3 regions of the Pseudarthrobacter sp. MDT3-1 genome follow, and region 1 is predicted to be linked to each of the others. Evidence: riboswitches for the same ligand, from Rfam matches in the RefSeq annotation. Region 1 holds a riboswitch; each other region holds the start of a gene.

Evidence for each region. Region 1 has a riboswitch for S-adenosylmethionine ahead of ACX80X_RS01500 (aminotransferase class V-fold PLP-dependent enzyme). Riboswitches for the same ligand answer to the same signal wherever they lie in the genome.
Region 2: another riboswitch for S-adenosylmethionine. It lies ahead of metX (homoserine O-acetyltransferase MetX); the one in region 1 lies ahead of ACX80X_RS01500 (aminotransferase class V-fold PLP-dependent enzyme).
Region 3: another riboswitch for S-adenosylmethionine. It lies ahead of ACX80X_RS04790 (DUF1737 domain-containing protein); the one in region 1 lies ahead of ACX80X_RS01500 (aminotransferase class V-fold PLP-dependent enzyme).

Annotation. Positions count from the first base shown of each region.
Region 1 covers NZ_JBTNDX010000002.1:28,620-31,818, reverse strand. Annotated here, with positions in the region: gene ACX80X_RS01500 (aminotransferase class V-fold PLP-dependent enzyme) at 8-1,447, opposite strand; SAM riboswitch class IV at 1,483-1,596, opposite strand; gene hisN (histidinol-phosphatase) at 1,756-2,568, opposite strand; gene rsgA (ribosome small subunit-dependent GTPase A) at 2,621-3,199, opposite strand, start outside.
Region 2 covers NZ_JBTNDX010000001.1:158,487-161,685, forward strand. Annotated here, with positions in the region: gene ACX80X_RS00785 (hypothetical protein) at 1-98, shown strand, start outside; gene metX (homoserine O-acetyltransferase MetX) at 196-1,311, opposite strand; SAM riboswitch class IV at 1,324-1,438, opposite strand; gene ACX80X_RS00795 (VOC family protein) at 1,647-2,285, shown strand; gene ACX80X_RS00800 (CPBP family intramembrane glutamic endopeptidase) at 2,389-3,168, opposite strand.
Region 3 covers NZ_JBTNDX010000004.1:176,509-179,707, reverse strand. Annotated here, with positions in the region: gene ACX80X_RS04800 (O-succinylhomoserine sulfhydrylase) at 1-901, opposite strand, end outside; gene ACX80X_RS04795 (rhodanese-like domain-containing protein) at 898-1,311, opposite strand; gene ACX80X_RS04790 (DUF1737 domain-containing protein) at 1,308-1,589, opposite strand; SAM riboswitch class IV at 1,603-1,718, opposite strand; gene ACX80X_RS04785 (hypothetical protein) at 1,844-2,344, shown strand; gene ACX80X_RS04780 (acetyl-CoA C-acetyltransferase) at 2,353-3,199, opposite strand, start outside.

The DNA.
Region 1 (3,199 bases):
GCGTCAGTCAGTCGTCAAGGCACGGAGCCGCGCCGGCGGTGCCCGGCGTGTTGGGAGCCCAGTGAGGGTACGTGCGGGAGTCGTTGGCCGGAACCCAGCGGCCCGCGTCCACCACGTAGTCCCAGCCCAGGCCGGTCCGGCGGAGTTGCTCCAGGCCGGCAAGGAGCCGCTGGGCATCCTCCAGCCGTGAGCCCACGCCGAAGCTGGCCCGCAGGGAACCGGAGGGAAGGCCGAGGCGCTTGAGCAGCGGGTGCGCGCAGAAGCGGCCGTCCCGGAGACCAACGCCATGCTCGGCCGACAGGTACGCGGCCACAAGCCCGGCGTCGTACCCTGCCACGGAGAAGTTCACCACGCCGATGGTGCCCGCTTCAGCGTCCGTGTCCGAGAAGATCTGGTGCACGGTGACGCCGTCGATCTTCCCGAGCCCTTCCACCAGGAATGACCTGATGGCTGCCTCGTGGGCGTGCCAGCGGTCGTGGTCCAGGGACGCGATGACCTGGGTGGCGCGGGCCAGAGTGGCCGCGCCGAGGACGTTGGGGGAGCCGCCCTCGTGCCGGGCCGGACCGGTGGCCCAGCTGACGCCGTCGAGCCTGGCCTCGCGGACGGCGCCGCCGCCGGCCAGGTGGGGCGTGCCAGCGTCGAGCCAGTCGGTGCGGCCCACCAGGACGCCGGAGCCGAAGGGCGCGTAGAGCTTGTGCCCGGAGAAGGCGAGGTAGTCGACGTCGTCGGTGCTGATATTGATGCGCCGGTGCGGCGCCAGCTGCGCGGCGTCCACCACGATCCGCGCTCCGTACTCATGGGCGAGGGCGGCCAGGGCCTTGATCGGGAGGATCTCGCCGGTGACGTTGGAGGCGCCCGTGACCGCGAGGAGGCTGACGTTGCCCTGCTCAAGTTCGGCGCGGAGGACCTCGAGGGTCCCCACGATGGTGTCCGCGGCGACAACGCTGCGGTGCGGGACTCCCTGCCACGGAAGCAGGTTGGCATGGTGTTCGATGTCCAAGTAGAGGACATCGCCATTGGGCCGTCCGTCCGTCGCCGGCAGGCAACCCGCCAGCAGGTTCAGCGAGTCGGTGGTGTTCCGGGTGAAGATGACGGAGTCGTCCGGGCGCCCGCCCACAAAGTCGCGCACGATGTCCCGGGCGTTCTCGTAGACGGAGGTGCTGATCTGCGACGCGTAGCCGGCGCCGCGATGGACGCTGGCGTAGAACGGCAGGATCTCGTTGAGGTAGGCCGACACGACGGAGAGGGCGGGAGCGGATGCGCCGTAGTCCAGGTTCGCGTACCGGACATGGCCGCCCTGGATCAGCGGTGCCTGGATTTCCGCCCCGGTGACCGCAGAGAGGGGGCGCCCTGCAATAGCGGCGTCATCGTGGATCAGCGCAGTGGCATTGGCGGGGGCGGCGTTGCTGGGAGAAACAGTGTTAGGGGAGACGGTGGCAGTTGTCACGGAGACCTCACTCTAGAAGGACTCCCGGTAACGGGAATCCGCGCTTGCCGTGTCCATTCCGGACCGGCCTGGTCGTCACCCGGGGCACCCCACCGCGAATGGAGGGTTGCCGGCCAGCAAACCGGGGTTTCGCGCTGGCACTCGTGACCTGTTAAGAAGCCTAGAACATCCGCCGCTGCAGAAAGGAAGCTCGGCCCAATGTTAAGGACTTTGTTACGCGCGTTTGAGGAACAGCCTCATTTGTCGAAGATACGACGGCGGACGCCCCCTTGAGGAGGCATCCGCCGTCGATAATTCGAAGAAAGTGCCTAGAGGAGATCGTCCAGATCCGGGTTCAGCCGCTTGAGCACCTCTGAGTGCAGGATGGAGTTCGTGGCCAGGGCGTTGCCGCCGAACGGCCCGTCCTGTCCCTCCAAGGAGGTGAAGCGGCCGCCGGCTTCCACTACGATGGGCACCAGGGCAGCCATATCGTACAGGTTCAGTTCGGGCTCGCAGGCGATGTCCACGGAACCTTCGGCCACCATGCAGTAGGACCAGAAATCGCCGTAGGCGCGCGTGCGCCACACGTCCTCGGTCAGGCCCAGGAACTCATCCAGGTTGCCGCGTTCCTTCCAACCGCCCAGGCTGGAGTAGGACAGGGAGGCATCCGAAAGTTTGGAGACGTCGGAGACGCGGAGCCGCGTTGCGGCGGCAAGGGACTTGCCCATGTACGCGCCGGAACCCTTGGCGGCCCACCAGCGTTTGCCCAGCGCGGGCGCGCTGACCACTCCCACCACGGGTTCGCCTTCGTCCACGAGGGCGATCAGGGTGGCCCAAACCGGGACGCCGCGGACAAAGTTCTTGGTGCCGTCGATGGGATCAATGATCCAGCGGCGGGAGCCATGGCCCGAACTGCCGAATTCCTCGCCCAGCACGGCGTCGCGCGGACGCGAGCGGGACAGCTGGCCGCGGATGGCTTCCTCCGCGGACTTGTCCGCGTCCGTTACCGGCGTCAGGTCCGGCTTGGTCTCGATGCGGAGGTCCAGTGCCTTGAAGCGGCTCATGGTCTGGTCATCCACGGAATCTGCCAGCACATGGGCAAGGCGCAAGTCATCGTTGTAGCTCGAAGCGGGTTGGATCATGGTTCCAAACTACCGTCTCAGGGCCGCAGTGTTGGGGACATCGGCGTCCCGTCTAGCCGATGCTGCCGAGTTCCTTGGTTTCCTGGCCCACCAGGCGGGGATCCGTGCCCAGCAGCCGTCGCAGGGACGCGAGCCGGGCCGGGCCGGTGGGGCCCGCGTGGCCGGCGGACACCCAGGCATCCACGCCGCAGTTGACGGCCGCGGTGTTGTGCTTGCAGCCACGCTCGCAGGCATCCGTACCCGGCTCCAGGTCCGGGAAGGACCGCAGGATCCGGTCCGGGTCCACGTGGGCCAGGCCGAACGAACGGATGCCAGGGGTGTCGATGATCCAGCTTCCGGCGGGAGCTCCGGTCAGCTTCAGGGCTAGGGCCGACGACGACGTGTGGCGGCCGCGGCCGGTCACGGCGTTCACACCACCGGTGGCCCGTTCGGCCCCGGTGAGCGCATTGACCATGGTTGACTTGCCCACGCCGGAATGACCCAGCATCACCGAGACCTTGCCCTCGAGGTACGCGCGGAGCTGCGAAACTGCGTCACTGTCCAGGCGGGCCGAGAGGCCGTCGTCGGAGCGGGCATCGATACCTGAGGCTTCGGAGTCCGACGTGCGGCTGATGATCACCGGGAAGTCCAG
Region 2 (3,199 bases), on a different contig from region 1:
GTGCCCGCAAGCTGGCCGAACTCGACCAGCAGTACAGCAACGGCGAGCTGGCCATGGAGGACTACATGAAGCGCCGCTCCGACATCATGAACGGCTGATCGCTTAGTCAGCGCGAAAGGACACTTGAGGCCCTGATTCCAGGGCCTCAAGTGTCCTCTCGCGTTTAAGGGCAGGGGCTCAAGTGTCCCCTGGCGCTTAGATCAGGAACGTGTCTCGGAGCTGGACGCCGAGCTGGCCGATCTCGGTCAGGAAGCCGTCGTGGCCGATCGGGGCCTCAATAACGTGCACGTCCACGTCGCCGGGGAGCGCGTCAGCCAGTTCACGGGACTGGGACGGGAAGTACAGCCGGTCGCTGTCCACCGCAGCCACGAAGAACCTGGCAGTGGCCCGGCCCAAGGCCTCGTTCAGCGAGCCCCGCCCGCGGCAGACGTCGTGGCTCATCAGGGCGTCGGTGATGGCGATGTAGCTGTTGGCATCAAAGCGCCGCACCAGCTTTTTGCCCTGGTGGTCCAGGTAGCTTTCCACCTGGTAGCGGCCCCGCTCCCCCAGCGCTGCCGCCTGGAACGGCGATTCGGGGTGCTGGGCCGACCGGCCGAAGCGGCCATGGAATTCCTCGGCGGAGCGGTAGGTGATGTGCGCGATGCGCCGTGCCAGGGCCAGTCCGTCCTCCGGCAGCGGACCGCCGTAGTAGTCGCCGTTGTTAAAATTGCTGTCCTGGCGGATGGCGAGCGTCTGCGCCTGGGCGAATGCGATCTGTTCGGCGGTGCTGGCGGCACCGATCGAGATAACGGCGCACCGCTGAACCCGTTCCGGATAGGTGACCGCCCATTCCAGGGCCCGCGCGCCGCCCATGGAACCGCCCAGCACGGCGTACCAGCTCGGGATTCCCAGCTGGTCAGCCAGCCTGGCCTCGGCCGCGGTGGTGTCCCGCAGCGTTACCAACGGAAAGCGGGACCCCCACGGCTTGCCGTCCGGGGCATCCGAGGACGGCCCAGTGGAGCCGTAGCAGCCGCCCACGATGTTGATGGAGACCACAAAGAACCGGTCCGTGTCCACCGGCGCACCCGGCCCGGCCAGCTGTTCCCACCAGCCGGGCTCGTCGCTGTCGCCGCGCGTCACGTGTGTGCTTCCGGTCAGGGCGTGCTCAATCAGGACGGCGTTGGAGCCGTCCGCGTTGAGGGTTCCCCACGTTTCATAGCCGAGGGTGACTTCCGGGAGGTATCCGCCGGCTTCGAGCTCGAGTCCGCCAATACTGGCGTAACGGACCACACCGTTCCCGGGTTCTGCGGTACGGGAAATCGTAATCGTCATGGAAGGACCTTTTCTACGCGCTTGCCCACCGTCAATTGACCGGCAGGCCAGGTCCTCACCCGGGGCACCCCGCCGCAAAAGAGGGTTGCCGGCCAGCAAGCCGGGGCTGTCGCTGGCACTCATGACCTGCTTCGAGTGTACGAACAGCCCCGGTCTATTGCTAAGCGTGTGACTGGTTGTGACTTCGCGGGAGCCCTACTGCGGCTGGCCTGCCGCGTCTTTGTTGGGCTCCGCCGCACCCTTGGCCGCCCGGAAATGTCCACTCCTGACGCATCAGGATTCCGGTAAGGCTACCCTTAGCTGAGAGCCGGATCACAAAGTGCCAAGATGATGGCATGCGCATGGATCACGTCTCTTACGCCTGTGAACAAGATGGCCTCGTTGCCACCACCGAACGTATCTCGTCCGCCCTTGGCGTTGAAGCCGTGAAGGGTGGCGTGCACCCCCGGTTTGGAACCCGGAACATGATTATTCCCCTCGCGGGCCATAAATACCTGGAAGTCGTGGAGGTCCTGAACCACCCGGCATCGGACAAGGCTCCCTTCGGGCAGGCTGTCCGGGCCCGATCCGAAGCCGGCGGCGGCTGGATGGGCTGGTGCGTCGAAGTGGACGACCTCGCTCCGTTCGAAGACCGCCTGGGCCGTGCCGCCGTCAACGGCAACCGCAAGTTCCCGGACGGCCGCGAGCTGGTCTGGAAGCAGATCGGCATCCTGGGCCTGATCGCGGACCCTCAGGTCCCGTACATGCTCAAGTGGGAGGGTGACCCCGCCTTGCACCCGTCCAACGCCTATGAGAGCAACGTCAAGATGAGCTGCCTGACCATAGCCGGTTCCGCCGAACGCGTGACGGAATGGCTGGGCGAGCCCGTCGAGAAGCCGCTGGAGGATGTGGCCGTTGACTGGGTGGCTCCGCATGGAACCCCGGGCATCCTGTCAGTAACCTTCGAAACCGCTACCGGAGCAGTCACCATCTGATTGCACGTTCAATAGCTTCGGCCGCCATCAGCGGGTGCCAATGATGCCACCCACCGATGGCGGCCGAATCCTTTTAAGCTGGACCTGAGCCGGACAAACCCCCTTAGCCCAGGCCCACAGCCCTGCCAAAGAGGCTGAAGCCAACGAAGGCAACGATGTCCAGCAGCGCGTGTGCGATAACCAGCGGCATCACCCGTTTGGTCTTTGTGTAGAGCCAGGCGAAGACCACACCCATCACTGCGTTGCCGATGAACGGCCCGAAGCCTTGATAAAGGTGGTAGCTGCCGCGGAGCATCGAGCTAGTGAAGATGGCCAGGGGCATGCTCCAGCCGAACTTGCCGAAGCGGTCCAGGAGGTAACCCACCACAATGACTTCTTCCACGATGGCGTGCCGCAGCGCGGACAGGATCAGGACGGGAACCGTCCACCAGTATGAGTCGAGCGCGCTGGGGATGATGGCGGTGGTGATCCCCAGGGCACGTCCCGCTGCGTAGAGGCCCAGCGACGGGATCCCGATCAGCGCCGCGAGGCCAAAGCCCTGCAGCAGGTCACGGCCCGGCCGGGCGAAGTTGAACCCCAGCTTCCGGAAGGCGGACCAGCCTTGGGGGCTCACTCCGGCGCCGGATTGCCGCTGGTCCGTAAGGAAGTAGATGACCAGCAGCACGGGCACGAGGGCGAAAATGATGTCCAGCAGCTGGTAGGTGAGATCGAAGTATTCGCGGGGGCTCTGTGACCGGTTCAGCGTGGACGTGCCTTCGGCCAGCGGTGCACGCGTCATCTTGTCCAGCAGCTGCACCACCGAGTAGACGGCGGACTGCCCCAGGGACAGACCCAGCACAATCCAGACTTCAATCCGCAGCCGACGGCGGGAGGGAACCAACATGGTTCCATCTTGCCTTTAGTTTCTGGTTCTT
Region 3 (3,199 bases), on a different contig from region 1:
CGTACTGCGGGTGAGATTTCAGCAGCGGGTACTTGACCCAGCTGACGGCCGGCTGCTGTTCGAGCCATTCGGCCAGCCGCAGCGCGGACGCGGAGGAGTGGTTCACGCGCAGCGCCATCGTTTCGAGGCCCTTGGTGAGCACCCAGGCGTTGAACGCGGAGAGGGCCGGGCCGGTGTGCCGCATGAGCTGCTTGACCGGGCCGTCGATGAACTCCTTGGTGCCCAGGATGGCGCCGCCCAGGACACGTCCCTGGCCGTCGATGTGCTTTGTGCCGGAGTACACAATCACGTCCGCACCCAGCTGGCCGCAGCGCTGCAGCAGGGGAGTGGCAAAGACATTGTCGACGACGACGGTGGCCCCGGCGGCGTGTGCCAGCTCGCTGACCGCGGCGATGTCCACGATTTCCTGCATCGGGTTGGAGGGCGACTCGAAGAACACGGCCGTGGTGGGCTCCGACAGCGCGACGCGCCATTGCTCAAGATCCGGGCCGTCAACAAACACGGTTTCCACGCCCCAGCGCGGCAGGATCTCGTTCAGGATCACAAAGCAGGACCCGAACAGGGAGCGCGCGGCAACCACGCGGTCCCCGGCCGCCAACAGGGCGCCCAGGGCTGTGAACACCGCTGACATGCCCGACGCCGTCGCAAAGCACGCTTCGGTGCCTTCGAGCAGGCGGAGGCGTTCCTGGAATGTGGCTACGGACGGGTTGCCGTACCGGGAGTAGACGAAGCGTTCGTCCTCGCCGGTGAAGGCGCGCTCGGCGGCGGCAGCGGACTCGTAGACGAAGCCCGAGTTCAGGAAGACCGGCTCGGTGGTCTCCTGGAAGTTGGTGCGGTCCAGCCCGCCGCGCACCGCCTGCGTCTCGGCGCTCCAGCTGGCGGCGTCTGGGTTGAAGGTCACTTGGCTATTCCCAGATTGGTGGGCAGGCCGCGGTTCTTCCAGCCGTTGACGGTGCGCTCGCCGTAGCGGTCCGGCTCGCCCTCGAAACCCTCCAGGACGTTGTAGGAGGTGAAACCGGCCTGCGTCGCGGCGATGGCGGCGGCGATGGAGCGCTGGCCCGAGCGGCAGAGGAACACCAGTTCAGTGCCGTCGTCCACCGGGGCCTGCTGCGTCAGGTCGGTGATGAAATCCCGGTTCGGGATGCCACCCGGGAACGTCCACGGGATGAACAGGGGATCGTTGTCCGTGGCCTTCGTGTCCGGGATGCCGATGTGGGCCCATTCACCTTCGGTCCGGACATCCACCAGAATGGCGCCCTGTTCGAGTTTGGCCCAGGCCTGCTGCGGGGTGAGGTCTCCGGCGTAGCTCATGCGTGGCCCTCGCCGTCGAAATCGAGGTCATCCACGGCGGAGGCGACGGCGGCATCAGCGGTGGCGATGGCCGACGGGAGGATGAGTGCCTGCGCAACAATCACAACGCCGCCGTTGGACGTCGCGGCCGGGCTGCCGTGCAGGACATACCCTTCGGCCAGGGCAGTGGAAATCCGTTCACAGAAAGACCTGTCATCCGGCCCGGTGACAAGCCGGTACGACAGTTTCTCTTCGGGGGCGGGGGCGGGGGCGGGGGCAGGGGCGGGTGCGTCAGACACGACGGAACTCCTTCTTTCACGCTTGCAGCTCGAATGGGTCGATATGCCGAGTATTCACCTGAGGCACCCCGCCGCGAAAGGGAGGGTTGCCGACCGGCCAGTCAGGGCTTGGCGCCGGTTCTCATTACTCCCCAAAAACGTAACATCCGGCCCGCCCGGCCGCACCGCCGCCGACGTCATGTTCCGTAACCATCGCGTGCTTCCGTGACCCCGCCGTGCTTCCGTAACGCCGGCGCCGACGGGACAATCGGGTCATGGGGAACATTCGAGGGCGTTCTTTGACGGGCGCCTGGGCGCGCGTTTTGGCCGTGACGCTGTGCGCCGTGCCGGTGCTGGTGGGGGTGACAAGCTGCCGGAGCATTTTCGCGCCGGCGCCCTGCATGCCGCCGGAGTTTTCCGTCTCGCCTGCCGCCGCCAAACCCGGCGACCAGATCACCGTCAGCGCCCCGGATACCACTTGCGATGCCCGCTACGGCACCGACGCGCAGGTCCAGGTGACGGTCAAGGATGCGACCGGCACCGCGGTGCTGGAAGAGCTCGCTCCCATGTCCGACGACGGCGGCTTCACTTTCGTGTTCACCGTCCCGGCTGGCGTGGCTCCCGGGAAGGCCGGGGTCACCGCTTACCCGTACAACCTGGACTGGTGCGACGACACAGGGGTGAACAACCGGGCGGCTCAGGGGCCGGCGGAACTTGTCCGGGTTTCGTGCGCGGAACGCCTGGTGCCGCTGGTGATCCTTGGACCCGGAGCCTGACCCTGGCGTCAGGCTTTGAGGATCAGGGCGTCGCCCTGGCCGCCGCCGCCGCACAACGCAACCACGCCTGTCCCGCCGCCGCGCCGGTTCAGCGCGAGTGCCTGATGCAGGACCAGGCGGGCCCCCGAGGCGCCCACCGGGTGGCCCAGGGCGATGGCGCCGCCGTCGGTGTTGATCCTGTCCGCGTCGATCCCCAGGTCCGTGGCGGACTGCAGCACCACTGAGGCGAAGGCTTCGTTGATCTCAATGAGGTCCACGTCGTCAATGGTCATCCCTTCGAGTTTCAGCGCCCGCTCAATGGCGCGGGACGGCTGGGAATGCAAGGATCCATCCGGTCCGGCGGTCTGGCCGTGGCTGCCGATTTCCGCGATCCAGCTCAGGCCGGCCGCTTCCGCTGCTGCCTTGCTGGCCACTACCACTGCGGCGGCGCCGTCTGACAGCGGGGAGGCAGAACCGGCGGTGATGGTGGCCGCCGGATCCTTGGAGAAGGCGGGCTTCAGTGCCGCCAGCGTCTCGATGGTGGTGCCGGCGCGGATGCCTTCGTCGGCATCAATCACGACGGCGGGTCCCCGGCGCTGCGGGACCTCCACCGGAGCGATCTCCTCAGCCAGGATGCCGGCCGCCCGGGCGGCCTCCGCCCGCTGGTGCGAAAGGGCGGCGACGGCGTCCTGGTCCTCGCGGCTGATGCCCAGGCGGGCGTTCCCGGCGTCCGTGGCGGAGCCCATCAGTTCGCCTGAGACGGGGTCCTGCAGGCCGTCAAAGTTCAGTGAATCCAGCAGCGGCGCATCGCCGATGGCCACGCCGCCGCGGAGCCGGGGCAGCAGGTGCGGGGCGTTGGTCATGGATTCCTGGCCC